3 regions of the Halomonas sp. NPDC076908 genome follow, and region 2 is predicted to be linked to each of the others. Evidence: predicted binding sites of a transcription regulator. Region 2 holds the regulator's gene; each other region holds the start of a gene.
The links. The regulator sigma-54, encoded in region 2, starts transcription at its own class of promoters, with help from an activator protein. The targets are predictions, from matches to a motif close to TGGCACNNNNNTTGCTNT.

Region 1: the regulator sigma-54 is predicted to act here: its motif matches at 1,407-1,424, upstream of codB (cytosine permease).
Region 3: the regulator sigma-54 is predicted to act here: its motif matches at 6,411-6,428, upstream of ACQKE4_RS14895 (sugar phosphorylase).

Annotation. Positions count from the first base shown of each region.
Region 1 is NZ_JBNNIW010000001.1:124,232-134,124, reverse strand. It holds gene codA (cytosine deaminase) at 1-76, opposite strand, end outside; gene codB (cytosine permease) at 92-1,357, opposite strand; gene ACQKE4_RS00590 (ABC transporter ATP-binding protein) at 1,514-2,365, opposite strand; gene ntrB (nitrate ABC transporter permease) at 2,384-3,235, opposite strand; gene ACQKE4_RS00580 (CmpA/NrtA family ABC transporter substrate-binding protein) at 3,260-4,558, opposite strand; gene ACQKE4_RS00575 (ABC transporter substrate-binding protein) at 4,936-5,817, opposite strand; gene preA (NAD-dependent dihydropyrimidine dehydrogenase subunit PreA) at 5,983-7,326, opposite strand; gene ACQKE4_RS00565 (NAD(P)-dependent oxidoreductase) at 7,323-8,702, opposite strand; gene hydA (dihydropyrimidinase) at 8,773-9,893, opposite strand, start outside.
Region 2 is NZ_JBNNIW010000006.1:86,007-95,899, forward strand. It holds gene lptA (lipopolysaccharide transport periplasmic protein LptA) at 1-248, shown strand, start outside; gene lptB (LPS export ABC transporter ATP-binding protein) at 260-1,009, shown strand; gene ACQKE4_RS05270 (RNA polymerase factor sigma-54) at 1,133-2,548, shown strand; gene hpf (ribosome hibernation-promoting factor, HPF/YfiA family) at 2,646-2,954, shown strand; gene ptsN (PTS IIA-like nitrogen regulatory protein PtsN) at 2,959-3,429, shown strand; gene rapZ (RNase adapter RapZ) at 3,516-4,448, shown strand; gene ACQKE4_RS05290 (HPr family phosphocarrier protein) at 4,494-4,763, shown strand; gene pmbA (metalloprotease PmbA) at 4,780-6,120, opposite strand; gene yjgA (ribosome biogenesis factor YjgA) at 6,244-6,765, shown strand; gene tldD (metalloprotease TldD) at 6,790-8,241, opposite strand; gene ACQKE4_RS05310 (YhdP family protein) at 8,238-9,893, opposite strand, start outside.
Region 3 is NZ_JBNNIW010000027.1:22,327-32,219, forward strand. It holds gene ACQKE4_RS14855 (DUF945 family protein) at 1-740, opposite strand, end outside; gene ACQKE4_RS14860 (phosphatidylglycerophosphatase A family protein) at 864-1,337, opposite strand; gene thiL (thiamine-phosphate kinase) at 1,334-2,323, opposite strand; gene nusB (transcription antitermination factor NusB) at 2,360-2,854, opposite strand; gene ribH (6,7-dimethyl-8-ribityllumazine synthase) at 2,851-3,333, opposite strand; gene ribBA (bifunctional 3,4-dihydroxy-2-butanone-4-phosphate synthase/GTP cyclohydrolase II) at 3,338-4,504, opposite strand; gene ribD (bifunctional diaminohydroxyphosphoribosylaminopyrimidine deaminase/5-amino-6-(5-phosphoribosylamino)uracil reductase RibD) at 4,582-5,757, opposite strand; gene nrdR (transcriptional regulator NrdR) at 5,759-6,247, opposite strand; gene ACQKE4_RS14895 (sugar phosphorylase) at 6,461-8,227, shown strand; gene ACQKE4_RS14900 (prolipoprotein diacylglyceryl transferase family protein) at 8,363-9,178, shown strand; gene dsbG (thiol:disulfide interchange protein DsbG) at 9,247-9,893, shown strand, end outside.

The DNA of each region.
Region 1 (9,893 bases), on a different contig from region 2:
AAATGCCGTTTTCAACCTCGAGTCGGTAAAGCTCTGGACGCTGGCGTAAGCGGGCGTTAATAATCTGCATGCGCATATAAACAAGGCTCACTTATGGTTTGGCGATGGACGGTTGGCTATCGCTCAGCGTAGCGTGGTTTACGCGAAGCAGCACGGCGTAGCTACCCGCTGCCACCGCGACGCCTACCAATGGCGGCAGTAAAGGGGAGAAGTACGCTGCTCCCGCGCCTAACGCATAGGCGGCTAAACCTCGGCGATTGAAGTCGGGTAATTGGGCATACTCCAATGCGGGGTAACGACCTTGATGTTTGAGCCAGAAGTCCGCCATGATGACGCCACCCATAGGCGGAATGAAAGTGCCCAGCAGTACCAGAAAAGGTATCAACAAGTTGTACATGCCGCCTACCGCCAGCACGGTGCCAATGGCTGCACCGCCTACCGTTACTAAGCGGCGTTTTTCGGTGCGCAGCAAATTGCAGCCCGCCACGGCGAAGTTATAGATAGTGTTATCTTGAGTGGTCCAAATATTTAGAAACAGCATCAGCACAGCGATGGTGACAAATCCCTGGGCGATCAGCACATCCACTATATCCGCCTGCTGATAAATCATGCTGCCTAGCGCGCCAGTCAGCACCATTAAGCCGTTACCCACGAAGAAAGCCGACATGGTCGCGATAACCGCAATTTTTGGCGTTTGCGCAAACCGGCTCCAGTTAGTCGCTTGGGTGCCACCGCTAATAAAGGTACCGATAATGACTGTAACCGCCGCCGCCACGCTCATGCTCTGTGTGGGTGTTTGCTGGCTAAGCCCTGTAAAACCACGCACATCCACTAGCCCTGTAAACAGACTAATCAATATGAATATCATCATAGCGGGGACAGCAAAACGCGAAAGCCAGTCCATGCCCTTATAGCCGATCATCGCGGTGACGCAGAAACCAAACCCAAACAGCACCATTAAGGGGATTTCCAGCCAATCCGGCATCCCAGTGGTGCGTACTAATACGAGTGCGATGGTGGCCGTGCCCCAGGCGTACCAGCCGATTTGCGTAAAGCCCAGTATGAAATCGGAAAGCTTGCTGCCTTTTTCACCGAAGCAAAAGCGTCCCATGAGTACCGAATTAAGCCCGCTTTTGCAGGCGATATACGCAAGTGTTGCTGCGTATACACCCAGCAGCAGGTTACCAATCAGTATGATCCAGAGCAGTTGACCAATAGAAAAGGCTTGGCCTAGGGTGCCGCCCGCCCACATGGTGGCAGTGAAGAAAGTAAAACCGAGCAACACCGCAGACGTAGAGAGCAGCCCCTTACGGGCGCTCAATGGCACTTCATGAAGCGGATAGTCAGAGTGGTGCATAGCAGTAAGCTCCTAGTGGACAGGGAAAATCGTTTCAACACTCAAACAACAAGCAAAAGATGAGCCAGCTAGCGAACATTTTCCACGAGAACACAAAAAAGCCGCCAAAGTGGCGGCCGATCGAGACAATGGAGCAATAGAGAGAGAACTGGTTTTCTAGGCACGCGCCTTCTTGGCAGCGTTAGTGGGTACCGCCTTTTCCCGGCGTTCGGCAAGGTTTTCCACTTTGCGCTGTTTTTCATAGAGAAAACGCAGCACTTCCTGGCGATAGTGGTTGTAGTTGGGGTTATCCGCCAGCTCAATACGATTGCGTGGGCGCGGCAGGTCGATATCCAGAATCTCACCGATGCGTGCCGAGGGCCCGTTGGTCAGCATCACGATACGGTCAGACAACAACACCGCTTCGTCTACATCGTGAGTAATCATAATCACCGTATTGCCTAGTTCGTCCTGAATGCGCATCACTTCTTCTTGAAGGTGAGCGCGGGTGAGCGCATCCAGTGCGCCAAACGGCTCATCCAGCAGCAGCACTTTGGGTTCCATTGAAATCGCCCGGGCGATACCCACTCGCTGCTTCATGCCTCCGGAAATCTCTGCGGGGCGCTTGTTTAGCGCATGAGACATGCCGACCATCTCCAGGTTTTTAAGCACCCACTCATGCCGCTCTGCTTTGCTTTTGCTACGAGCAAAGGTTTTGTTAACGGCCAGCGAGACGTTTTCATAGACTGTCAACCAGGGCAGTAGCGAGTGGTTTTGAAACACCACGCTGCGATCCGGCCCTGGGGCATTAACCTCTTTGCCATCAAGTATAACAGCGCCCGAAGTGGATTCGGTTAATCCGGCAATGATGTTTAACAGGGTCGACTTACCGCAGCCTGAGTGGCCGATAATGGAGATATATTCGCCACGTTCAACGGCTAAGTTAATATCTTTTAAAACGTTAGTGGTCGCACCTTTGGTTGCAAAGGTCATTTCGACCTGCTCGACGCTTAGGTAGTGTGTCGCCATGATCAAAACTCCCTTCGATTAACTTTGAGTGGTGCCGCGGGTAACGCGGTTGCCGATAAATGCCACGATGCGATCGAGGAAAAAGCCGACAATACCGACATATATCAGGGCGAGCACAATGTCGCTGAGCATGGAGGCGTTCCAGGCATCCCAGATAAAGAAGCCAATGCCGACACCGCCAATGAGCATTTCAGCGGCCACTATTGCCAGCCACGAAAGCCCAACGCCGATCCGCAGGCCGGAGAAAATATAAGGTGCAGCAGCAGGCAACATAATGCGCGTAAAGTACTCCGCACCGTTTAAGCGAATGACCCGCGCCACGTTACGGTAATCTTCAGGGATATTGCGCACCCCCACGGAGGTGTTGATGATGATCGGCCAGATAGCCGTAATAAAGATGACGAAAATCGCCGATGGCGTGCTGTCCTGAAAACCAGCCAGTGAGATAGGCAACCAGGCGAGTGGGGGCACGGTGCGCAGCACCTGAAACACCGGATCTAACCCGCGTAGCGCCCAGGTCGACTGACCCACCAATACGCCTAAACTAATGCCTACCACCACGGCCAACAGGTAACCGTAAGCGACACGCTCCAGGCTGGCTAATATCTGCCAGCCCATGCCTTTGTCATTGCCTCCATAGTCGTAAAATGGGTTAACGATGAGCTCCCAGGTGTCGCTAATGACTTGGGACGGCGCGGGCAGCGCGGCGGTTGGCGACGAGCAGAGTATTTCCCAAAGCCCCATTAGCAGCGCCAGGATTACCACCGGCGGCAGCACTTTTTGCACCAGCGTATCGCGTAGACGGGTCAGTGGGGGCCCAACGCTTAGCAGCGGCTTGGCCAGTGTTTCAGAGCGTGTTGATGTGTTCATTGTGAGTCTCCCAAGCGCGGCGGGTTAAGCCAATGCCTTTATCTCGAGGCTATCGAGGTAGGCTTGTGGGTTTTCGGGATCGAATACCTTGCCGTCAAACAGCGTCTCGACGCCTCGAGAAGTGGTGTCAGGAATATCGGCAGAGGCAACGCCTAGCGCATCTGCAGCTTCACGCCACAGATCTTCACGGTTGACCTGCTCTATCAGTGCGGCGCTGTCAAAATCCTGGGGGAGGTAGCCCCAGCGCTTGTTCTCAGTCAGGAACCAAAGGTCATGGCTTTTGTATGGGTAGGAAGCGTGTTTGTCCCAATAGCGCATCATGTGAGGATGATTTTCCACCACACGGCCAGTGCCGTAATCAAAGTTGCCTTGAATACGGTCGATCAGGTCAGCATAGGGAGCGTGAATCCAGCGGCGGCGAGAGCAAATTTGTGCCATCTCTTCATGGTTTGCGGTGTCTTCACACCACATCTGGGCTTCCATAATGGCCATCATGAGCGCTTTAGTGGCGTTGGGGTTGGCTTCCACGTAGTCGCTACGCATGGCGAAGGCTTTCTCTGGGTGGTCGTTCCAGAGTTCGCCAGTGGTGTTGGCGGTATAGCCGATGCCCTGATTAATCAATTGATGGTTCCACGGCTCACAGACGCAAAAAGTATCCATGCTGCCTACGCGCATATTGGCAACCATTTGAGCTGGCGGAATGGTGATCGTGGAAATATCGCGGTTAGGGTCGATGCCGCCCGCTGCCATCCAGTAGCGAATCCACATATCATGGGTGCCACCAGGGAATGTCATGGCGGCACTCACTTCGTTACCACCACTGCGTTTAGTGGCTAGCGCCTGGGCGAATTCACTCGTATCCAGCGCTACCTCTAAATCGGCGTACTCACTGCCCACCGAGATACATTGGCCGTTAAGGTTTAAGCGCGCCAAAACGTTCATCGGTACGGGGTGGTTATTGGGTGTAATGGCCCCCGCGCTCATTAAATAAGGCATCGGCGTTAGAATATGCGCTCCATCAATGCCATTTCGCTGTGAGCCCAACACTAGGTTGTCACGGGTAGTGCCCCAGGAGGACTGTTTAAGCACCTCCACATTGGTCATGCCATGCTTGGCGAAAAATCCCTTTTCATCGGCAACAAATAGCGGCGCGGCATCAGTCAGGGCAATAAATCCTAACTTTGCGGCAGTCGTTTCCGGTGTTCCATTCGCGAAAGCCCAGCTAACCGGCAAGCTGCTAAGCAGTGCCGAGCCACCGACAACAGTCGCGGAGCTTTTGAGAAAGTGGCGACGTTCTGGAGAGTGAGAGATTTTTTTGCTCATTGCACGTTACCTGTCTTTTAAAGCGTCGTTTGAAAACGTCTTTTTAAACGCAAAAACGGCGTCTGCAATTAAGTCCTCACTTAATTAAGTGAAGACCATTGCAGACGCCGTTGTCTGTTTACTAATCGTTCTGAGCTGAACCTACGTTGGCTCAGGTGATTAGCATGCTGCAGCTTGTATGCCAATACGCCTAACAAATTGCAGTAAACATCCATCTTTCAATGGGTTGTTAAAAGTAATGGTAATGGCAGGAGAAAAGCCTGTTATCGATTGTTGTGCAATGCAACGTAGAAATGGTGCGGTTTTCATAGACATGCACCAAAAGGGCAATGTCCCAGGCTTAAAATTGCCTGAGACGAGCAAAATACCCCAGTGAATTATGGTTGTGCTACCAAGGCGCTGGTCACTTCTTCGATCTGCAGCGGAAGGCTCTGCAGGCCACCACCAGAGAGATACCATAGCGCAGGGGTCAGCATAATGACCCGGGTATTTACCGCACCTGCATCTGAGAGCATTTGGGTTAACGCATCAGCTTCAGCGGGTTCATCGCCAATGGCGGCGCTGCGGTCAATGACCAGTACAACTTCCGGATCGATTTCGGCAATGGCGTCAGCTGATAGCGGTGTGAAAGTACGCGTACCGCGGGTTTCTGATATCACGCTATCGGGCATCTCAAGTGCTGCTACGCCCAGTACGTCGTGAACCACAGAGTGCTGGTTTAACATCAGGTTACCGCCGTTGTGCGTCACCACTAGCGTGCTGGGTGCATCGCTTAAGGCGTCGCGCTTGTTTGCAATGTCAGCGTGAAGCACTTTAAGCGCCTCTTCTGCGCGCTCTTCTGCGTGCAACAGCGTCGCCAGTTGGCGAACGTTATCGTCAAATGACGTTAAATAGTCGTCGCCTTGTAGGCTGGTATTAAGAGTAGGGGCAATAACCTCGAGCTCGCGTTGCCAGTCGCCTTGCCGCCCAGTAAAGAGAATGAAATGCGGTTTGCTATCGGTCAACGCTTCGATGTCTGGTGAGCGTAGGCCGCCAATATCGGTGACTTCATCGTTTGCATACTGCTCCAGATAGTCCGGTAGGCTGGATTTGGGCACACCTACCACCTGCTCGCTTAAACCTAACGCATCCAGCGTATCCAGACTGCCTAAATCGAACGTGGCAATGCGCTGGCTGGCTTGGGCGACGCTAACGGCTGTAAGCAATAACGTAGCAGCAGCGGTAGTTGCGAATCGTGCGGTAATCACCTGAGACTTCATGCTAATTCCTTTTATGAGAAAATATTCTATATGCGATATTTTCTCATATTCTCAAGGAAAAATGTGACGTGTCGTTAATGGGTGCTGGAACAGCATGTTGCGCAAAACGCGACCGCCCTCAATGATTGAGGGCGGAGCTGCTGTGATGATTGTTTAAAACGGTGCTTAGGAAGCGACACGGAAAGGATTACGCGGGTCGTCATCCCAAGCGAGGAAGGGCTTGCCGGTTTCCTGAGGCACCATGGTGATGCAGTTTTCCACCGGGCAGGTGATCTGGCAAAGGTTGCAGCCCACGCACTCGTCTTCGATGACCTCGTAGCGGCGCGCGCCGTCTTGCTCGGTGAGCTTGGCAATCGACTGGTGGGAGGTGTCCTCGCAGGCGATATAGCAGCGGCCACACTCGATGCACAGGTCCTGGTCGATATGGGCGATGGTCTTGAAGTTGATGTCCAGGTGCTTCCAGTCGGTGGTTTGTGGCACCGCCTTGCGGGAAAACGCTTCGATGGAGTCGTAGCCTTTTTCCGCCATCCAGCGGGAGAGGCCATCTTTCATCTCTTCAACAATGCGAAAACCGTTGAGCATGGCAGCGGTGCACACCTGCACGCTGCCCGCGCCCAGGGCGATGAATTCCGCCGCATCCCGCCAGGTGGAAATCCCGCCAATGCCTGAAATGGGCAGCGTGGGCGTGGCTGGGTCTCGGGCAATTTCTGCCACCATGTTCAGGGCGATGGGTTTCACCGCGCTGCCGCAGTAGCCGCCGTGGGTGCTCTGATGGCCCACGGTGGGTTTGGCGACCATGTTGTCCAGGTCGATGCTGGTAATGGAGTTGATGGTGTTGATCAACGAGACTGCATCAGCGCCGCCTCGCAGTGCCGCCTGGGCGCCCACGCGAATATCGGTGATGTTGGGGGTGAGCTTGACGATGACCGGCTTGGAGTAGTGCTTTTTACACCAGTAGGTGACTTTTTCGATCAAATCCGGGTTTTGGCCCACCGCCGCGCCCATGCCGCGTTCCGGCATGCCGTGGGGGCAGCCCAGGTTGAGCTCGATGCCGTCTGCGCCGGTGGCTTCCACCCGCGGCAGGATATACGCCCAGGCCTCCTCGTTGCAGGGCACCATGATGGAGACGATCAGCGCCCGGTCCGGCCAATCCTTCTTCACCTGGGTGATCTCTTGAAGGTTGATCTCCAGCGAACGGTCGGTAATCAGCTCGATATTGTTGAAACCGATCACCTCGCGGTTTTTGCCGTAGTGGGCCGAGTAGCGGGAGGAGACGTTCACCGCCGCGGGCTCTTCGCCAAGGGTTTTCCATACCACGCCGCCCCAGCCCGCTTCATAGGCGCGCACCACGTTGTAGGCTTTGTCGGTAGGCGGGGCCGAGGCCAGCCAGAAGGGGTTGGGGGCTTTGATACCGGCAAAGTTCACCGACAGATCGACGCCGTTCACCACGCTGTCGCCGCTATGTTTCTTGCCTGGAAAAGAGAGGGTGTTGAAAGGTGTGGTGTTCATGCGGCCTCCTGCTGGGCGGCGAGCGCTTGATGGATGGCGTGGGCGGCCAGCTTGCCGTGCTGTACTGCTTGCACGGTGAGGTCCTGGCCGGGTTTGACGCAGTCGCCACCGGCATACACGTTGGGCAGTGAGGTTTGGAACATTTCATCAACGTGGATGCGTTCACCTTCGCGGGCGAGTTCTGAGGCGGTTGCATCGCGTAGGCTGTCGGCTTGGAAACCTTGGCCAATGGCAGTGAAAATAGCATCGGCGGCGAGTTCAAAGGTGTCGCCCGTGACGGCTAAGCGGCCTTCCCGCTCAGCGGTGTTGGCAAAGCGCATGCCTGCCACTTGCCCTTGCTCATTTAGCAAGATCTCATCGGGCTGTGCCCAGGTGATCATACGCACGCCGTTGGCCTTGGCGATCTCCTGCTCATGGTCGGTGGCGGACATCGCCTCAGTGCCACGTCGATACACCAGAGTGACCTCTTTGGCCCCCAGACGCGACATTTGCGTGGCCATATCGATGGCGGTATTGCCAGCGCCAATCACGATGCAGCGCTTGGCCACGGCCAGGCTGCCCAGGTCATCGGTTTGGCGCAGGGTTTTGATGTAGTCCACCGCAGGCATCAGACCCGGTGCATCCTCGCCGGTTAGCCCCAGCGTACGGCTAGCCCCCAGCCCCAAACCCAGGAATACGCTGTCGCACTGCTGGCGCAGGTTGTCGAGGGTGAGGTTATCGCCAAGGCGTTGACCGTACTGTAGGTCGATGCCGCCAATGTCCAGCAGGAACTCGACTTCCTTGCGGGCAAAATCGTCGGTCATCTTGTAGCGGGCAATGCCGTACTCGTTGAGCCCGCCAGGCTTTTGCTCGGCCTCGAAGAGGGTGACCTGGTGGCCCAGCATGGCCAAGCGATGAGCGCAGGAGAGGCCCGCAGGCCCCGCGCCCACCACGGCAACATGGCGGCCAGTGCTGGCGGCCCGCTTGAAGGGGTGGCTATCGAACTGCATGTGATCGGTAGCGTGACGCTGGAGCAAACCGATCAGCACCGGCTGGCACTCGGCGTCGTGGTTACGCACGCAGCTGCGTTCGCAAAGGATTTCCGTGGGGCACACCCGGGCGCAGCTGCCGCCGAGGATATTGGCTTCCAGAATGGTTTCTGCTGCGCCATTAATGTTGTTGTCACTGATTTGGCGGATGAAGCTGGGAATGTCGATGTCCGACGGGCAGGCCTCGACGCAGGGCGCGTCATAGCAGTACAGGCAGCGCTGGCTTTCGATGATGGCCTGGCGCGGCGTCAGCGGCGGATGCAGGTCGCTGAAGTTGCTTGCCAGCGTCGCTGGGTCGTAGGTGCCGACCTCTTTTGCGCTGGGCAGATGATCAAGTGAATGGGTCACGGTCGTTTCTCCCTGGTCCTTCTGGATCGTTCTGTTCTTCGTGGGGCGTCTGTTCTTTGTGGGGCTAGGCTCAGCGAGTGACCGCCACGGGGGCATTCAGCTCGGCACGTTTTGCGAGCAGCTCGAACACGCCGGGGTAGGCGGGGCGTTCCAAGTAGCGTCCTGCGCCGCGTTCGGCATGGAGTTCACCGTCCCGCCATGTCCACTTGCCCTGGCTGATGGTATGGCGGGCAATGCCGCGCACCGTTTTGCCCTCGAAGATGTTGAAGTCGACGTTCTGATGGTGGGTTTTAGCGGAAATGGTGCGGGTGCCGTTAGGGTCCCACACCACGATGTCAGCATCGGAGCCCACTTGGATCGCCCCCTTGCGCGGGTAGAGGTTGAAGATTTTGGCGGTATTGGTAGAGGTGACTGCGACGAACTCCTGGGGCGAGAGCTTGCCGGTATTCACGCCTTCGTCCCACAGCACGGCCAAGCGGTCTTCCACGCCGGCGGTGCCGTTGGGGATTTTGGTGAAGTCATCTTTCCCTGCGGCCTTTTGCTCTTCGCAGAAGCAGCAGTGGTCGGTGGCGGTGGTTTGCAGGTTGCCGGATTGAAGGCCGTGCCAAAGCGCTTCCTGATGGCCTTTGGGTCGGAAGGGCGGGCTCATCACATGGGCGGCGGCAGTCGCCCAGTCCGGGTTTTGATAAACGCTATCGTCGATCACTAGATGGCCCGCTAAGCACTCGCCAAACACCGGATGGCCCTGCTGTCGGGCGTAGGCGATTTCGTCCACCGCGTCCTTGGTGGAAACGTGCACCAAATAAACCGGTGCACCCAGGGTGCTGGCAATACGAATCGCCCGGCTGGCGGCTTCGCCTTCCACCTGAGGCGGTCGAGAAAGCGGGTGCGCTTCTGGCCCGGTCATCCCCTGGGCGAGCAGCTTTTGCTGCATGTGGTAGACCAGCTCGCCGTTTTCCGCGTGTACGGTGGGAATCGCGCCCAGCTCCAGGCAGCGGGAAAAACTCTCCACCAGGATATCGTCAGTGGCCATGATCGCGCCCTTGTAGGCCATAAAGTGCTTGAAGCTGTTAACGCCGTGGTCCCGCACCAGCGTCCCCATCTCTTCTTTGACGCTCTCATCCCACCAGGTAATCGCCACGTGGAAAGCGAAGTCGGTGGCGGCTTTTTCGGCCCAACCTTGCCAGGTGT
Region 2 (9,893 bases):
GTGCCTACCTGCGCCATCAAACTGAAGGACAGGAAGGCCCTACTGAAGGCTGGGCCCGGCGCATCATTTACCATGTTGCAGAGCGCCGCGTAGAGTTAATTGATCAAGCTGAATTGACCCAAGAGGATGATCGATTTACCGGTGGACGGTTGGAGTACTTTATTGACCGTGAAGTGATTCAAGCACGCTCAGACGTTGACGGCAGCGAGCCGCAGCGCATCCGAATGACCCTTCAGCCAGCACAATAGGGAGTCAGCTTGTGGCAACTGCTGAAACTGCGCCGATAAAAACCCTCTATGCCCAACACTTAGCTAAAAGCTATAAGCGTCGTCAGGTGGTTAAAGATATCAATCTGGAGATATCTCAAGGTAGCGTCGTCGGTTTACTGGGGCCCAACGGCGCAGGCAAAACCACCTCGTTTTATATGATTGTCGGCTTGGTAAAAGCGGATGCGGGCAAGGTCGGCATTGATGATCTGGATTTGACCCGGGCACCCATGCATGAGCGGGCAATGGCAGGTATTGGCTACCTTCCCCAAGAAGCGTCAATTTTTCGCAAACTATCGGTTAGCGATAATATTATGGCGATTCTGGAGACCCGCAAAGAGCTTGACAGTGCAGGGCGCGAAGCGCGCTTGGAAGCTTTGCTAGAAGACTTTCATATCACCCATATTCGCAACAATTTAGGCATGAGCCTATCTGGCGGCGAGCGGCGACGTGTCGAAATTGCCCGTTCACTAGCCACGGAGCCTGCCTTTATTTTGCTTGACGAACCTTTTGCTGGGGTTGACCCCATCTCAGTTGGCGATATTAAAACCATTATTCGTGCGCTAAAGCAGCGACATATCGGCGTGCTGATCACTGATCACAACGTACGTGAAACCCTCGATATTTGCGATATCGCCTATATCGTAGGCGACGGCCAGATCATTGCCAGTGGCTCTCCCGAGTCAATTCTCACCAACCAGAAGGTGCGAGACGTTTATTTGGGTGCTGATTTTCGCCTCTAAGCTGTTTTTCACCTCTAATCAGTGCTCTACGATAATTTTTATACCAATGGCATGCTTATTGCACTTGCACACAGCCACCACTCGCACTAGGGTGAACCTTTCCGATTAACGAGTGGTTCTCAGATGGTCATGAAAGCTTCTCTTCAGTTGCGTATCGGCACACAGCTGACCATGACGCCTCAGTTGCAGCAGGCGATTGCCTTATTGCAACTATCAACGCTCGACCTTCGTCAAGAAATTCAGCAGGCGCTAGACGCGAACCCTATGCTGGAGCAAGAAGATGAGTTCAGCGAACAAGCTGTCAGCGAGCCTAAAGAGGAAGAGTGGTCAGAGAGTATCCCTACCGAACTTTCGGTAGACAGCGATTGGTCGGATACTTACCAAGACATGGGCAGCATGAGCGGTAGCAGCGGCGAGGGCCCTGACTTTGAGCGCCAGGCCGCAGGGCAAAGTCTCCACGGCCACCTGCTGTGGCAACTCGCCATGACCGATTTTAGTCCCCGTGAGCATTTAGTTGCGGAAAGCCTGATCGATGCGCTAGACGCCAATGGTTATTTAACCCAACCGCTTAACGACATTCGTGAAGGACTGCGCGCCCAAGGTATCGATGGCCTCAGCCAGCGCGAAATCGAGACCATACTGCTTAAACTGCAGCAGTTTGAACCTACCGGCATCTTTGCCCGCGACCTGCGCGAATGCTTAATGTTGCAGTTGGCTGCACTGCCCGATGACACACCGCTACTCGTCCCTGCCCGCCGCCTTGTCCGCCAATTTCTTGAAGCACTTGGTAAGGACGATATGCGCTTATTAAAGCGCCGCCTGGGGCTAAATGATGAGCAGCTGGGCGATGTCATCCTATTGATCCGCAGTCTCGACCCACGCCCAGGAAGCGCTTATGGCGTCACTGACGATAGCTACATCACTCCCGACTTAGTGGTGCGTCACGACAACGAAGGCTGGCATCTGGAGCTCAACCCAGAAGCCTTGCCACGACTGCGTATTCAGCCTGACTATGCAAGCTTGATTAAGCGCGCAGATAAAAGTCAGGACAATCAGTTCTTAAAAGAGCATTTACAAGAAGCGCGCTGGTTAATTAAGAGTCTTTCCAGTCGTAACGATACGCTGCTACGCGTGGGCCGCGAGATTATCACCCGCCAAATTGGCTTTTTAGAACACGGCGAAGAGGCTATGAAGCCGCTGATATTGGCAGATATTGCGGAAGCGGTAGAAATGCACGAATCGACCATATCTAGGGTGACTACCCAGAAATACATCCATACGCCCCGCGGCGTGTTCGAACTCAAATACTTTTTCTCCAGCCAAGTGAGCGGTCAAGATGGCGATAGCCACTCCAGCACCGCCATTCGAGCACGACTAAAAAAGCTGATAAACGAAGAGCCGCCTGGCAAACCCCTCTCTGATAGCCGTTTAGTGACGCTTTTAGACGAGGGTGGCATTCAGGTTGCACGCCGAACGGTAGCCAAATATCGCGAAGCCATGGGCATCCCCTCCTCTAGCGAACGCCGTCGTTTACGCTAAGGCTGTATCAATAGTAAGTAAACTCTCTACAAGGGCTTTGCAACGCGGCAAAAAGGGTTACAATCGAAGTACAGTCCGATGGATAAGGAGTACGTCAATGCAAGTTAATATCACTGGTCATCACGTAGATCTGACTGACGCCTTGCGTGACTATGTCAATGAAAAACTTGAACGTGTCGAGCGTCATTACGACAATATAACCACGGTGCAAGTCACCTTATCTGTAGAAAAAGAGCGACAGCAAGCCGCTTGTACACTGCACGCAGCAGGTGCAGATCTACATGCAGAAGCTCTCGACAGTGATATGTATGCCGCGATTGATGCTTTAGCGGATAAAATTGATCGTCAACTCGTTAAACACAAGGAAAAAGCACAAGCTCGCGCCCAAGGCGCAGGTGTGCGTTAATTCAATGACGTTGGAAACCATACTCCCCCCGGAACGCGTTCTATACGATGTGCCCGGGGGCAGCAAAAAAAGGGTGCTGGAGTTTTTCAGCACCTTTATTGCCCAAAACACGCCCAGCCTAGATAGCCAAGAAGTGTTTAGCCGATTAATCGGTAGAGAACGCTTAGGCAGTACAGGTATAGGTAACGGTGTGGCTATCCCTCATGCGCGTAGCCCTCACTGCTCAACGCCAATCGCTGGTTTCTTGAAGCTGTCGGAGCCAATCGATTTTGATGCTATCGACGGAGATCCAGTTGATTTAGTGTTTGTGTTGCTCGTACCAGAAGAGGCAGATGACACGCACCTGTCCTTGTTAGGTCAAGTGGCCACTATCATGAATGACGCGGATACCCGCCAGCAACTGCGCAAAGCAGGCAGCCAGCGCGAGTTACTCGATCTTATTACCGCTAAAATTCGTGAACAGTCAGCCCCCTAACAATGGTCTCAGGCACTCTGCTTATCTAACTCTGCTTGTCTAGTAGCTACCATCAACTCAGCCTGCTCAAAGCAAAGAGAGTCTAAATGCAACTGGTGATCATTAGCGGCCGCTCGGGGTCTGGTAAATCCATCGCCTTACAAGCGCTGGAAGACCTTGGCTACTACGCCATTGATAACCTTCCCGCCATGCTGCTGGGTTCATTGGTGGATGAATTACGCGACCAAGGCGAACGCACGCATTTGGCGGTCAGCATTGATGCCCGCAACTTGCCTGGCGCACTAGAGCGCCTTCCCGCCCAATTGAACGAGCTACGCCAGCGTCAAATAGATTTTCAAGTCATTTATTTGACCACTGATGCTCGCATTCTTCTTGAACGCTACTCAGCGACGCGGCGCAGGCATCCGTTGACCCGCGATAGCGAGATGACGCTGGAAGAGGCAATTAATAAAGAAGAGGAAACGCTACACGACATTCGCGATTTGGCCGACCTGCTGATCGACACCTCACGATTGTCGGTACACGATTTACGTCGCCGCATTACCGATCAGGTCGCGCATCAGCGGCGCGATCAGCTTACCCTAACATTTGAATCATTTGGTTATAAGCGCGGCGTCCCCATGGATGCAGATTTGGTCTTCGATGTGCGCTGCCTGCCGAACCCTTATTGGGATCCAACGCTGCGTCAATTTACCGGCCGCGACGCTAACATTGTGGCTTTTTTAAGCAGTTATCCCATTGTCGATGATATGAGCAATGATATTCAGGCTTGGCTTGAGCGTTGGCTACCCGCCTACCAGAATAGCCAACGCAGCTATATGACCATAGCTATTGGGTGCACTGGCGGACAGCATCGCTCGGTGTATATGGTCGAACAGTTAGCGAAAAGGCTGGCACCCCGAATGGGCGAGGTGCAACTGCGTCATCGCGAGTTAGGCTTGCAGTACACGCTGAGCGATCAGTCAGCGCTCCCGTTAACCAATCTCCCCCACATCGACAAACGGCAAGAGACTTCTTAAGCGTTTCTACCCATTAATGACACCACTCGGCGAAAAGGAACCAGGGTGCCAGAAAGAATACTCACACTTACCAATCAGCGCGGACTACATGCCCGCGCGGCCACCAAACTGGTCAAATGCGGTCAACAATTCACGGCTAAAATACGTGTTTATAAACAGCAACAGGTCGCTGACGCCGCCAATATCATGTCGCTACTAATGCTCGCCGCCCCCTGCGGCACTGAGCTGAGAGTCAACGCTGAAGGCGACGATGCAGAACAAGCGCTTGAAGCAATTCAAGCGCTGTTCGAAGCGCGATTTGAAGAAGATCAGTAGGCTACGCTTTTACTTATTAGTCACCAGCAACGGTCATCGCATCAACTAACCAACTACCCGTGTGAACACTTCCGCGGGTATCAGTGTCATCGCCTATCCCCACCAATCCTGAAAACATTCGCTCGAGATTGCTAGCGATAGTGAACTCTTCAATCGGGTACTGAACCTTACCGTTTTCCACCCAAAAGCCGGCTGCTCCACGTGAGTAATCACCGGTAACACCGTTGACCCCCTGCCCCATTAACTCCGTTACCCAAATACCTCGCCCCATCTCTTTCAGTAAGTGATCACGGGGCTGTAATGGCGCCGTCAGGCGAACATTGCGGGCTCCACCGGCATTCCCCGTGGTTTGCATATTTAATCGCCGCGCGCTGTAAGAAGACAGCATGTAGCTTGCAATACGGCCTTGATTGATAAAACGGTTATTGCGGGTTTGCACGCCTTCGCCATCAAACGGCGTACTCGCCATAGCGCCGATTTCCATCGGGCGCTCCTCTAAGCTAAACCAATCAGGAAATAGCGGCGTTCCCAATCGATCGCAGAGAAACGACGCCTGCCGATATAACGCCCCACCGGCTAGACCGCCAAGTAAATGCCCTATCAAGCCACCGGCTAACGAGGGGTCAAACAGCACTGGAAACGTACCCGTAGGGGGACGCTTGGCCCCAAGCCGACGCAGGGTGCGTGCAGCCGCCTCTTGACCCACCTCGGCAGGATCACGCAAGCTGCGGGGATCTCGCCCAGAAGTATAGTCATAGTCGCGCTGCATGCCGCCCGCATCCTGAGCAATCAGCATGCAGGAGAGAGAATGACTGCTACCTTTTTGAGTGCCCAAAAAACCATGGCTATTGGCATAGACACGAACCCCTTCACCGCTGGAGAGCGAAGCGCCATCGGACTGAGTAATCCCTTCAACCTCACGCCCAGCCTGTTCGCAGGCAAGCGCTAGCTCAATCGCCTCATCGGTTGTTAACGCCCAGGGGTAGTGCACTTTTAGGTCGGGCAGTTCGGTGGCCATTAGCGAAGCATCCGCCAGCCCAGCAGCCGGGTCTTCCCCGGTGTATCGGGCGATAGCAAACGCTTTCTCAACGGCCGCCTGAATGGAGGCACTGCTAGCATCGGTAGATGATGCACTGCCCTTACGCTGACCTACATATAATGTTACGGCAATGCCTTGATCACGCGACAATTCAACCGTCTCTACTTCACCTAAGCGCACGCTGACCCCAACGCCCTGGTCAACGCTTGCACCTACTTCAGCCGCATCCGCGCCTAAGCGTTTTGCCAACGCTAACGCCTCTTCAGCCCGCGCGGTCAATAATGACTGCTGCGCCGCTGCATCAAATTCCTGTGCCATATAACCTCCTTTATCAACCGAATGTCTCTCAACCAACGTCTTTCAAGAGAATGTCTTCGGCTAATCAATGTTGTACTCGCAGCTGGTATAATGCTGCAACGAATCTAGTCAGTGAGTCACATTATGCGAAAGCAACGTCCCGATCCTGTTGAAACAGAAGACCAGGAAGAACGCCCTAGCAAGTCGCAACTCAAACGCGAAATGCATGCCTTACAGGCACTTGGGGAAACTTTAATTGCTATGCGGCCAGCCGAGCGCGCCCGCTTTCCTCTCTCGGACGATATGCTGCGTGCTATCGAGGAAACATCGCGCATACGCTCCCATGAAGGCCGCCGTCGGCACATGCAGTACGTCGGCAAATTAATTCGTAAAGAAGACCTCACGGCCATTCAAGGCGTCTTCGACTCTATTGATCAAGAACAGGAGCAACGCGACCACGCTTTTCACCGCCTCGAAAAATGGCGGGAACGCTTAATTGATGAGGGCGATGATGCTGTTGATCTTTTCATGGCAGAGTACCCCGATGCCGACCGCCAAACGCTACGACAACTAATTCGCAACGCTCAGCGTGAGCGCGAACAGGGCAAACCGCCTACCAGCTCACGCAAGCTGTTCAAACACCTGCGCGAGACCTTAGCCCTTTAAAAAAAGCCCCTTTAAAAAAGCGCTTTAAGACTGCGTACCACCGACGGTCAGCTCATCCAATTTCAAGGTGGGCTGACCAACACCGACCGGTACGCCCTGCCCCTCTTTCCCACACACGCCAATCCCTGTATCAAGTGCCATGTCGTGACCAATCATTGAGACGCGTTGCATCGCTTCTGGCCCGTTACCAATCAGCGTGGCTCCTTTTACGGGTGCCGTCACCTTGCCGTCTTCAATCAGGTAGGCTTCGCTAGCGGAGAATACGAACTTCCCAGAGGTAATATCGACTTGGCCGCCGCCAAAGCTCACCGCATAAATGCCACGCTTAACGCTTTTAATAATGTCGCTGGGCTCATCCTGGCCCGCCAGCATGACGGTATTGGTCATACGTGGCATCGGTAAATGCGCAAAGGACTCGCGGCGAGCGTTACCCGTTGGCGCCATGCCCATCAAGCGGGCGTTGAGCTTGTCCTGCATATAGCCGGTCAAAATACCGTCTTCGATAAGCGGTGTATATTGACCCGGCGTACCTTCATCATCGACGCTCATCGAACCACGAGAATCTGATATTGTTGCGTCATCTACAATAGTGACGCCTTTAGCGGCGACGCGTTTACCCATCTGACCAGCAAAAGCAGAACTACCTTTGCGGTTAAAATCACCTTCCAAGCCATGACCAACTGCCTCATGGAGCAAAATACCCGGCCACCCGGACGCCAACACTACAGGCATTTGTCCGGCAGGCGCATCAATAGCTTCCAGATTGACAAGGGCTTGGCGAACAGCCTCTTTAGCGTAGTGCTCCGCTACCTGATCATCACGCAGCTTAGCCATTGAATAGCGGCCACCACCACCGGCACTGCCACGTTCACGGCGGCCATTTTTGACCGCAATAACGCTGACATTAAAGCGCACTAGCGGACGAATATCCGCCGCCAATGTTCCGTCGCTTGCCCTTACCAACACGACTTCATAAGTGCCTGAAAGAGAGGCACTGACTTGGCTGATACTGGGATCCGCTGCACGCGCTACACGATCAGCTTGCTTTAGCATGGCCACCTTATCTTCAGCACTAAGCCCCGCCAAAGGATCAATACCCGCGTAGCGTGACGCAGCTGACACTTGGTGTACCGCCTGTCCTGGAAGCCGTTTACCACTGCGCACAATGCCCGCTGCCGTACGGCCTGTATCCATTAGTGCATCGGCTGTAATTTGGTTGGAGTAGGCAAAGCCGGTTTTTTCGCCCGCCATAGAGCGCACACCGACGCCACCGTCAATGTTATAGCTGGCCTCTTTGACCTCACCATCTTCCAATACCCAACCTTCTTGCCAAGTACGCTGAAAGTATAAATCGGCATAATCAATACCCGCGCCCATGGCATAGCCCAGGCCGGTTTCCAGCGCATCTAAGTCTAGTCCGCCGGGCGTTAACAGGATGGCAGCAGCGGTATCTACATCATTTTTATATGCGGTCATTGAGGGCCTTCTAAAGTAACCTGCGGCGAGGCCCAGGGGCCTCGCACGCGATAATGGAGTGTCGTGGCTCGATCTAAGGCGTCGCCAAATAACTGGTCAGCGAGAAACAGCGCGCCGCCTACAATGGGCGCGCCAACGGCAATCGCCGCGATGGGCAAGCTTTGGGTCACTGGCAGTATGACGCCAAGCCGCTGGTCAAGTTCACGATTAACAAGGTCTACATCACCCGTAAGTTTAAGAGTGGCGGCAGGAGCGTCAATTTGCAACGGCCCACGCAGCGTCAAAAGCCCACCCGCCACATCGGCAGTTCCCTGCACGCGGTCAAATGCCGTGCCCTCACCGGTGACATCGGAAAAATCTAACCGCAAGCGGCGTAAAATATTGTCGAAATTGAGCAAACCAATTAAACGTACCGGTGCAGACTCAAGCGTTACAAACCGTCCATCGCGAATATCGGTTCGGATATAACCATCGGATTGACTCAAGTCCAACTGCCAGGGCGCACCCGGCCAATCAAGTGACGCGACCACATCGGTGCTCCGGCTGCGCATCACCACCGGCTGATCAAGACGCTCTAGCGCAGTCCCAACGTCACCACCCTGAATAGAGATATCGGCACGAGTGTGGCTAGAAAGTGAACTACCCTCCCAGTGTAGCTCGCCGCGGGCGGAAAGTTGCCCCATCGTCAAACCTACCGGGGTGAGTGAAAAACGCTCTCCATCGGTTTTCCAATAGGCCGTTAAGGGGCCAAAACGGCGTGCTCCCATGGCGATTTCAGCTAACCGCAGTCGTCCATCTGGCACGTCAGCCAACCAGTCAGGAATAGCCACAGGTGAATCTCGCTGGGTTTCCACCTCTTCCCACCAGGAGCCAGGGGCTGGGGAACCTGCGTCGTGCTCAACATTCGCCAACGCTAGCAAGCGATCAAGCGCAATCGACTCAACCACTATATCCAAGGGATGCGACGAAGCATCATTGTAAATTAAGTGCCCAGTAACAATATTGCCGCTTACATCTAGATCAGCGCGGCTATTATTGACGCTCCCCGCTGCGCTGATATTACCTAAACACTCGCTCTGATAGACCACACATGGCGTTGCCAGTGAGACAACAATGGGCATTTGACTGTTACCACTGCCCAGCGAAGAGCCTGCTCCTGTAAAGAGTGGCGCCAACGCTTCCTGCCAAGCTAACGGGTCGATGCGCGGCACATCGGCGGCAATACTAAAGCCAGCCTGAGAGGGCCATTCAGGGGGAGATGCTGCCTCACTGCCTAAGTGTAATGTCCCAGCGATCGCACCATTACGCTGCTGTGCACGTGCAAAAGCAACATCGGCCAAACGACTTTCAACACGCCCAGCGTCTATATCGGCGGTGACTATCCAGGGCCATGGTTGCTGGGCCGATTTTGCAAATGGCTCCGGCAAATGGCTGGTGATACCGATTAAACGACTCTCCAAGCGGACGGTTGGGGTGGGTAACAGGCTAACCAACCCTTGCCACTGCAACTGACCTTCCAGCGGCAAGCGCCCCTGGCTATCGTCTAAATCGGCGAGATCAAACAGCGCGGCTGAAGCGACACTGCCCTGCAACTGTACGCGGTTACGGCGGGTATCAATATCAGCGTTTATCTCCCCACCCAATAGTTGACC
Region 3 (9,893 bases), on a different contig from region 2:
ACCGTTAACTCTCCTTTCAGGCGCAGCTCGCTCTCATCTAACACCATGTAGCTATGCAGGTCTAAAGGTGAAAGTTGCATATCATAAGAGGGATAGTTCAACTGCAGCGTTTCGATATGCAGGTGATCGCGCTGGGCGAAGTGATAAGCATCATCAATATAGGTATAGCGGCTTTCAAGCACCGTTGGCCCAAGGGAAAGTTGGGCCATGCCATCGGTAAGCGTGAGTTGGTCCAATAGCGCACGCAAGCGCCAGTCACCGAATACGCCTTCTAAGCGCATACGACCACCACGGACGGCGAGCTCTCGACCATTTTGCTGAATCACGAAGGGTGCTAAGGCGAGGCGTAATTCGCTACGGCCGCTCAGGGTGTGATAGCGGCCTTGCCAGCGTGGTACAGACGGTGCGGTGACTTCACCCACGGCCTGCTGCAATACGGTATCCAGACGGGGTAGCACAGTGCCTTCCACGTCGGTACTTAAAATCCCGTGGCGAGCATTGTAGGTCAGCTCAAGGCGCCATGGGCGTCCTAATAGAGGCGATAGAATGAGCCTGCCTTGGGAGCTTAACCACCCTTGGCTGCTCTCTGTGCGGTTAACGCGCCACTCGCCGCGTGCTTCCAGGTCTTCTAATGCTTGGCGCAGGCTACGCTCAAAAAGAACGCTTGAGAGGAGCTGCGCTGCCATCCATACAACGGCGATAATCGCCAAGGTAGGGACAATCAGACGTTCCTTGCGCATGCCATCTCCTTGGAATTAACGCCTTGTAGCCAATGCACCAAAAAAATATCAGTTACGACTAATTTATACCCACAACTCACCACTTACCACTTACCACTTACCACTTACCACTTACCACACAGCCTAATGCAGCCAGAACCATAGATGCATGGTACTCCAGGCATAAACGCCGGCCATCACATCATCGATCATAATGCCAAACCCACCCGCCACCCGGCGGTCAGCCCAGCGTATTGGCCAGGGTTTAAAGACATCGAAGATGCGAAAGACAATAAACCCCCATAGCGCAGCTTCCCATGAAAAGGGCACGGCTGCCATGGTCAGCCAGTAACCGACAAATTCATCCCACACGATTCCTGAGTGGTCGTGAACCCCTAGATCGTGTGATGTTCTATCACATAGCCAAACGCCAACGATAAAGGCGACAAAACAAATACTTAAATACCACCCCAGGGGTAAATCCGCCATCATCCAATAGAAGGGTATGGCGGCTAGGGTGCCAAAAGTTCCAGGTGCCCAGGGCACCGTACCACTGCCTAAACCAAAGGCAAAAAAATGTGTTGGGCGACGCCAGACACTTTTCGGTGCACGATTCATGGCGCTTCCCCGTTAAAATGCTGCCAGCCCGCGTAGCTACCTTGCTCATCAATACCCGCGCCGCTAATGCCTAGTGCCTCTCTGCACTGCCCAATAACGGTTAAGTTTAGGCCTAACTGCGCTAGACGCTGCTGCGCTTTTGTTAGTTTTTCAGGCGCTAGTGTGATGAGCAGCTCGTAGTCATCTCCCCCCGAAAGTGCAGCCTGCTGAGCCGCTTTATGGCCCAACTGACGCTCTAACTCTTCCGCCAATGGCAGTGCCGCTAACTCTAGCACTGCGCCGACCTGGGAGGCTTCACGCAAATGGCCCAAATCCGCTAACAGGCCGTCGGAAATATCCAATGCTGCAGACGCTAACCCGCGCAGAGCGATACCAGCCGCCAAGCGCGGTTCAGGTAGTAGATATCGGCGCAGCAGTGGATGAGCTAAGTCCCGCTCACCCAGCTTCCAGAGTGCCAGTCCACCTGCCCCTCCCCCTAACGCGCCGGTGACTGCAATCAGATCCCCCGCTTGGGCACCACTACGGGTTAACGCTTCAGCTACCGGCACTTCGCCCATCACAGTAACGCCAATGGATAGTGCGCCAGAGGTGACATCACCGCCTACCAGCGTGGTGGCATGCTGCTGCCTAAGTGAGTGAAATCCGCGCGCATAGTCTGCTAGCCAAGCGTGAGTCGCCTCATCATTGGCAAACGGGCGCTGATCAAAGGTGAGTGCCATTAAGCACCAGCGTGAAGCCGCTCCCATGGCAGCCAAATCGCTCAGCGCAACAGCCAATGCACGATGACCCACTGCAAACGCTGGGGCATCATAGGGAAAGTGTACATCGACGACTGACGTATCGACGCTTACGGCTAGCTGTTGTCCCGCTTGCGGCACCAGTAGCGTGGCGTCGTCTCCACATCCTAGTGTGACGCCATTTGACGCAGTCATCGCCTCCTGCGATGACATAAAATAGCGTCGGATCAAATCAAATTCGGCAAGCACAAAGGCCCCTTAAACGCATCGCCATATCGCTCGCGTTCAGAGACGGCGAGCGCTGACCTCGGCACTTCGCAGGCGGATCGCCAGTTTATCGAGAATGCCGTTCACGTATTTATGGCCATCGGTGGCGCCAAATGACTTTGCCAGCTCAACGCCTTCGTTAATCACTACACGATAGGGTACTTCCATACGACGGGATAGCTCGTAAGCACCTAATCTGAGGATTGCTAGTTCAATTGCATCGAGATCTTCTAAGCGGCGGTCCAGCAGCGGAGAAATATCGCGATCTAGCTCTGCTTTGTAACGCACCGTGTTGTGTAAAAGCTCATGGAACAGCGCCTTATCGGCGATTTCCATCACTTTTACCCAGTTTTCATGATCTTCCAAGTCATCATCGGCGACCTGACTACGAAACTCAGCTTCAATAGTGGTGATGGATTTACCCGTCATATGCCACTGATAAAGCCCTTGCACGGTTAATTCACGTGCTGCGTGGCGACTCTGCTGGGCAGCCGAAGGTTTACGCTCGCTCATTGTGCGTCTCCCAGCGCGCGCAGCAAAGAGACCATTTCCATCGCAGCCATCGCGGCTTCAGTGCCTTTATTACCCGCTTTAGTGCCCGCACGCTCAATGGCTTGCTCAATGCTTTCAACGGTCAACACACCGTTGGCAATGGGCGTTTCAAACTCAAGCTGCAAATGGTTAATAGCCGTATTACAGCCACCTGCCACATACTCAAAATGAGGTGTACCGCCACGAATCACCGCGCCCAGCGCAATCACTGCATCAGGTTTCATCACCTTCAGCACGCGCTTAACCGCAAGCGGAAGTTCCCAGGCACCCGGCACATGCACAATGTGAATATGCTCGGCGTCGACACCATGACGGGTCAGACTGTCGATGGCACCTTCCACAAGGCTGTCCACCACATGGTGGTTAAAACGACCGACCACAATGACGTAGCGACCATCGACATCAACAAACGTACCTTCAACTTGAGAGAGCGAGTGCATCTATTTATTCCTGCTGAGAAGTTGGCTCATAGGCCGTGTCATTGGGCCCCAGACGCTCGACGACTTCTAAATCAAAGCCGGATAGCGCTGAGAATTTCCACGGCGAACTAAGTAATCGCATTTTACCGACGCCCAAATAGCGCAATATCTGCGAACCGGTGCCGATGGTTAAATAGTTACCGGCACCGTCAGAATCACTGCTGCGCGGCTGGCGCACGCGATCCAAGAAGATATCAAGCTGATCTTTTAAATCCTGATGGGGGCGTCCGTCATCAATCAGTACAAAGACACCAGGGGCGGAACCGGCAATTTCTTCAAGCGCGCGATGGGCATCCCATCGGCACTGATCACCTTTCATCAAGCCCATAACATCACGCAGCGTATCGGTAAGGTGTACACGTACCGTGGTCGGGCTTTCCGGCGTAGGCTGACCGTTCACAAGTGCCAAATGATGGGCACCTTGGATACGATCACGGAATACGTGCAGCGTCAGTTCACCATGGGAAGTCATCACCGATGACGCTTCCAGGTGATCCACGGTCTGTTCATTGACGATGCGGTAGTGAATCAAATCCGCAATAGTACCGATTTTAATATCGTGCTCTAGGGCAAACGCCTCAAGCTCAGGTCGACGCGCCATGCTGCCATCATCGTTCATGATTTCACAGATTACGCCACTCGGATCAAACCCTGCTAGTGCGGCTAGATCACAGGCTGCTTCGGTATGCCCTGCCCGACGCAACACGCCACCCGGCTCTGCCATTAGCGGAAAAATATGCCCTGGCTGCACGATATCAGACGGTTTGGCATGCGCCGCTACCGCCGCTTGTACGGTGCGCGCTCGGTCTGCGGCGGAAATCCCCGTAGTGACGCCTACCGTTGCCTCAATCGACAGAGTGAACTTGGTTCCAAAACCAGAGCCGTTATCACGTACCATAAGCGGCAGATTAAGCTGCTCACAGCGGGCCCGGGTCATGGGCATACAGATAAGGCCACGGGCAAAACGTGCCATAAAGTTGATATGCTCGGCCTGCACTTTTTCAGCGGCCATGATGATATCGCCTTCGTTTTCGCGATCCTCATCGTCCATGAGAATCACCATTTTGCCCTGGCGAATATCTTCTACCAGTTCGGCGATAGGGGCTAAGCCTCTCGATGAGGAGTGCGCCATGGAATCTCCAATAAGTGTTGTCATCATGAACGGTAGTAACAAAAGATTATCGCGTTAAGCAGAGACAATTTCGCGCGTCAGGGTACCTTGCTCTCGCTCAATGCGCTAGATGCGCTAGTCGCCTGAGGAGAGGCGATAATGCGCCAATCACTCCCCACCGCCCGCATATCATGAATGGTTAAACGCCGTTGATCGGCCATGCGAGACAGCCCAGGGAGTGCAAATAGTGGCCGTGCTTCACCGCCTAACAGAGTGGGCGCGACAAACAGTTGCAACTCATCGATCAGCTCTGCATCCAGCATGGCGCCCGCCAAGGTCGCGCCCGTTTCTACCAACAGCTCATTCACCTGTTCGTTTTCAGCTAGCCACTGCAGCATGAGGGCAAGATCAATACGCCCATCACTACCGGCAGGCAATACCAACACTTCTGCCCCCGCTTGGGTTAGCCGGGCGCGCTTTTCAGCCGAGTGGGCTGGCGTGGTGATCACCAGGGTGCGCCCTGGCTCGCTCAAACAGGCAGCCGCGAGGGGTAAGCGCAGCCGGGTATCTAAAATCACCCGCAGGGGCTGGCGACGAACGACGTCATCGGCGTTATCCAGCTTTAGTTGCTCAGCACGCAAAGTAAGCCGTGAATCGTCCATAATCATCGATTCTACACCGCTTAATATCGCGCTAGATCGCGCCCGCAGCCGTTGAACTTGGTAGCGTGCCTCTGGCCCGGTAATCCACTGTGACTCCCCAGATCCCATGGCGGTGCGGCCATCTAAACTCATTGCCATTTTTAAACGCACAAAGGGGCGCTGATCGGTCATGCGAGCAATAAACCCAGGATTTAGTCCCCGGGCATCGCTCTCTAGCAAGCCAACGGCAACCTCGATACCCCCTTCTTCCAACAGCTGTATGCCGTGGCCACTGACTTGAGGGTTAGGGTCTACCATCGCGATGACTACTCGCGATACCTTGGCTGCCACCAGCGCTAATGCGCAGGGGCCGGTGCGCCCAGTATGCGAACAAGGCTCAAGGGTAACGTAAGCCGTTGCCCCTTGGGCGAGGGCTCCCGCAGCATGTAAGGCGTGGATTTCTGCGTGAGGTTCACCGGCCCGCACATGGAAGCCTTCTCCGACAATTTGCTCATCGCGCACGATGACACAGCCTACCCGAGGGTTAGGGTCCGTGGTGTACAACCCTTTTTTGGCTAGTTGCAGCGCCCGCGCCATAAAGCGGTGGTCGGCTTGGCTAAACTCAGCACTCATATTATAGCGGCCCGCTCTTTTGAGAAGGCTCTTGAGTCGGCTCTTGAGAGAGCCGGTCTATTTCTGCTCGAAACTCGTCTAAATCTTGAAATTTACGATATACCGAGGCAAACCGAATATAAGCGACATGATCGAGGGTTTTCAGCGCATACATGACCGACTCACCGATATCGCGGGCATTGATTTCACGATCCCCTCGCGCTCGTAATGTTTGACGAATGCGTTCTACTGCCGCTTCAATGGCTTCAGCGCTGACCGGGCGTTTTTCAAGCGCGCGTAGCATGCCCGCCCGTAGCTTGGCTTCGTTGAAGGTTTCGCGTGAACCGTCGGACTTCACCACCCGCGGCATCACTAGCTCAGCAGTTTCGTATGTCGTAAAGCGCTCTTGGCAGCTTGCGCACTGGCGACGGCGTCGCACTTGGTCGCCATCGGCTACCAATCGCGAATCCGTCACTCGAGTATCGTTTGCACCACAAAATGGGCAATGCATGGCGGTCAACCTGTTGTCAGCCCGTGTCGGCAAGCCGCACGAATTAGCGTGTTATAACCTATCGTTAGTGTGTGCTATTAATGGCATTTAAAGCAGCCATAAGTGCCAAAAGCTACTATTGCTTAACATTTAAACGCGGTATCTACCTCGTATTGTAACGATTTGGCACACAAGCTGCAGCGTTTGTGGCAGATTGTTTATCAGGAGCCTCCTATGCCCCCCTTCGAACAAACGGTTCACCACTACCTTACCCACCTGTATGGGTCGCGGGCAGGCGAAGTACAACGGCGTTTAAATCAGCACCTTGAGCATTTTCTGTCACTTGCTCCATTTTCGTCCACCCCCATCACTGCTACCGACAATAATGCACCCTCATGGAGCGAAAAAGATCAGTGGGTGATCACCTATGGCGACTCGATTATTGAAGAGGGCGTGGCGCCATTAGCCGTTTTGAGTGACTTTTTACAAAGCCGCCTGGGGGATCACATCAGTGGTGTACACGTGCTGCCCTTCTTCCCGTGGAGCAGCGACGACGGTTTCTCAGTCATCCATTATCGCGAAGTTAATACTGAATTAGGTGATTGGTCACATATCCGTGAGCTTGCCGGACATTACGATTTAATGGCCGATCTGGTACTCAACCATGTCTCGCGGGAATCACTCTGGTTCGTCGATTACCTGAGCGGCAGCCTGCCCGGTCGCGACTACTTTATCGAAGCCGCTCCTGAGACCGATGTCTCTCAGGTGGTGCGCCCGCGCAGCAGCCCATTACTAGTGCCCATTTCTACCCGGCGCGGCACCCGTTACCTGTGGGCTACGTTTTCTGAAGACCAGCTTGATTTAAATTTTGAGAACCCGGATGTACTGCTGGAATTCGTAGGCATCTTGCTGTTCTACCTTGAACAAGGCACGCGGATTGTGCGTTTGGATGCAGTGGCGTTTTTATGGAAACGGCTGGGCACACCCTGTATTCACCTGCCAGAAACCCACACTGTGGTGCGGCTGCTGAGGGCGATTGTGGATCATGTGGCCCCTGGCACCCTACTGATTACCGAAACCAATGTGCCCCATCAGGAAAATATCAGCTATTTTGGCTTAAACCGGCTCCCGGAAGGCCCCCCCGACGAAGCCCATATGGTGTATCAGTTTGCCCTTCCCCCCCTGTTGCTGCACACCCTCACCCGAGGTGAAGCCAGTACTCTGCAAAGCTGGCTTTCCAGCCTGCCTGTGTTGCCTGAGCACTGCACCTATCTAAACTTCACCGCCAGTCACGACGGCATTGGCGTACGCCCGCTGGAAGGCTTACTGCCTGATCACGAAAGAGATGCGTTGCTGGAGCTAATGCACAAGTTCGGCGGCTTCGTTAGTATGCGCAGCAACCCTGACGGTAGCGACACACCCTACGAAATCAATATCACTTGGTTCGAAGCCATGCGCGGTACCCGTCGTGGGCCAGACCCGTGGCAGATCGCCCGCTTTCTATGTAGCCAGGCGATTATGCTCAGCTTGCAAGGTATTCCTGCGCTCTACATCCATACGCTAACGGGCACGCTTAACGATGTGGAAGGCGTTGAGCGCAGCGGACGCCTGCGCTCAATTAACCGTCGGCGCTGGCAGCGTAGTGAGTTAGATTTACTGCTAGACAGCCCCTCTACTCCCACCCACGATGTTTTTCACGCGCTAAATCGGCTGCTGGAGCAGCGCCGTCAAGAACCCTGCTTTCACCCCACCGCCGCTCAACGGGTGCTGGACTCTGCGCCGGAACTGCTGGCGGTGGAGCGTGGCCCGCTGCACGATGGACGCCGCCTGTTAGCTCTCTACAACGTCACCGACCTGCCGCTTCCGTTAGAGAACGCCGGAGAGGCCGTTACCCAAGCGCTGGAAAAACATGCCTGGCAAGCGCTTGACCCCAGCAACCCCTGGGTAGCGGAAGGAGCACTGCCCCCTTATGCAATACGCTGGCTGGTGACCCCCAGCTAACGCAGGCAGCATGTCTGGCTCTATTAAGCACAACACGCTGCGGCATAACGCCCCAGTGGCGTCACATATAATCCCCAAATAATGTTGTATTGAGATACTCTCACTACATCACTATTTCCGGGATTATGTTTGCTTATGCTGCAACAGAGTATCGCCCTTGGACCGATGGGCTTTAGTATCCACCAGCTATTGATTGGCTTGGCTTTTCTATTGGCACTGCTGGCCGGTGCATTGCTGGGTCGTCGCCACCGAGTTCCCGTGAGCGATACGCTATTCACGCTGTTATTTTTCGCCTTGATAGGGGCGCGCCTGATCTTCGTGGTGCGTTACTGGGGTGAATATGATGGTCTGCTCGACCGCCTGGACATTCGGGATGGCGGTTTTGATGTTGTCGGCGGTATTGTTATCGGTCTTGCCTATGCCGGTTGGGCGCTATGGCGTTCACCCCGCCAGCGCATGCCCCTCAGCGGCGCGCTACTGGTGGGCGGCCTGACGTGGGGGTTAAGCGCGGGTAGCGCACTGCTGATGGATCATCAGTCACGCCCACTGCCCGATGTGGCACTGATCACTCGAGAAGGCGAGCACATCAACTTACCGCAAATGTCGCAAACCAGCCAGCAGCCCATGGTGGTCAACCTTTGGGCCACCTGGTGCCCGCCCTGTATTCGCGAGATGCCGGTCTTTGAGGAAGCACAACAGCGTGAAACTGGGATTACCTTTGTGTTCGTCAATCAAGGTGAAACGCCAGCACACATTGAAGCCTTTATGGACGAACACGGGTTCGCGCTAGACAATGTGTGGCTAGACCCTCGCAATGCAGTTGGCCAGGCGACCGGTGCCCACGCCATGCCAACTACGCTCTATTACGATGCCAATGGCCAATTGGTCAATACGCACTTTGGTGAGCTTTCCAGCGCCACGTTGCAACGTGGTTTGGAGCGCTTGCGCTAGGCGGTTCTTTTACTGAGTCACTCCTGTATTTATTTCGATGTCGTTTATTACTTAATCAGGACGCTGTTATGCACTTAAATCGTCAACCTATCGTAACCGGAATATTCCTTCTCGCAGGCCTTTGGGGCACGTCTATTAGCTATGCCGATGACCTACCCGCCCCCGTTCAAGCACTAGCTGACCAGGGTTTGGAAATTCATGGCCAGTTTGATGCCCCCGGCGGATTACGCGGCTATGGTGCCAGCGTACAGGGCCAAGACATGGCGATTTACCTTACGCCTGATGGTGAACATGCCATCGTGGGCACGCTGATGGACGGCGAAGGCAATGACCTTACTGAAGCACAGTTAGACGAGCATGTGCGCGCCCCTCTTGAGGCAGAAACCTGGCAACTATTAGGCGAAAGCCATTGGATACAGGATGGCGATGTCAATGCACCGCGGGTGATCTATACGTTCACTGATGCCAACTGCCCCTATTGCCGCCAGCTGTGGCAGAACGTTCGCCCCTGGGTAGATGCCGGTGACGTACAGCTGCGTCATGTCATGGTAGGGATTTTAGCGCCTGACAGCCCAGGTAAAGCCGCCACCATTCTCGGCGCTGATAACCCTTCTGCTGCCTTGCACGCCCACAATCGCGGCGATGAAGTAGCGGCCAGCGCCCAACCGCGTGAGATTGAAGAGCAAGTGTATGCCAATAACCAACTGTTTGAAGA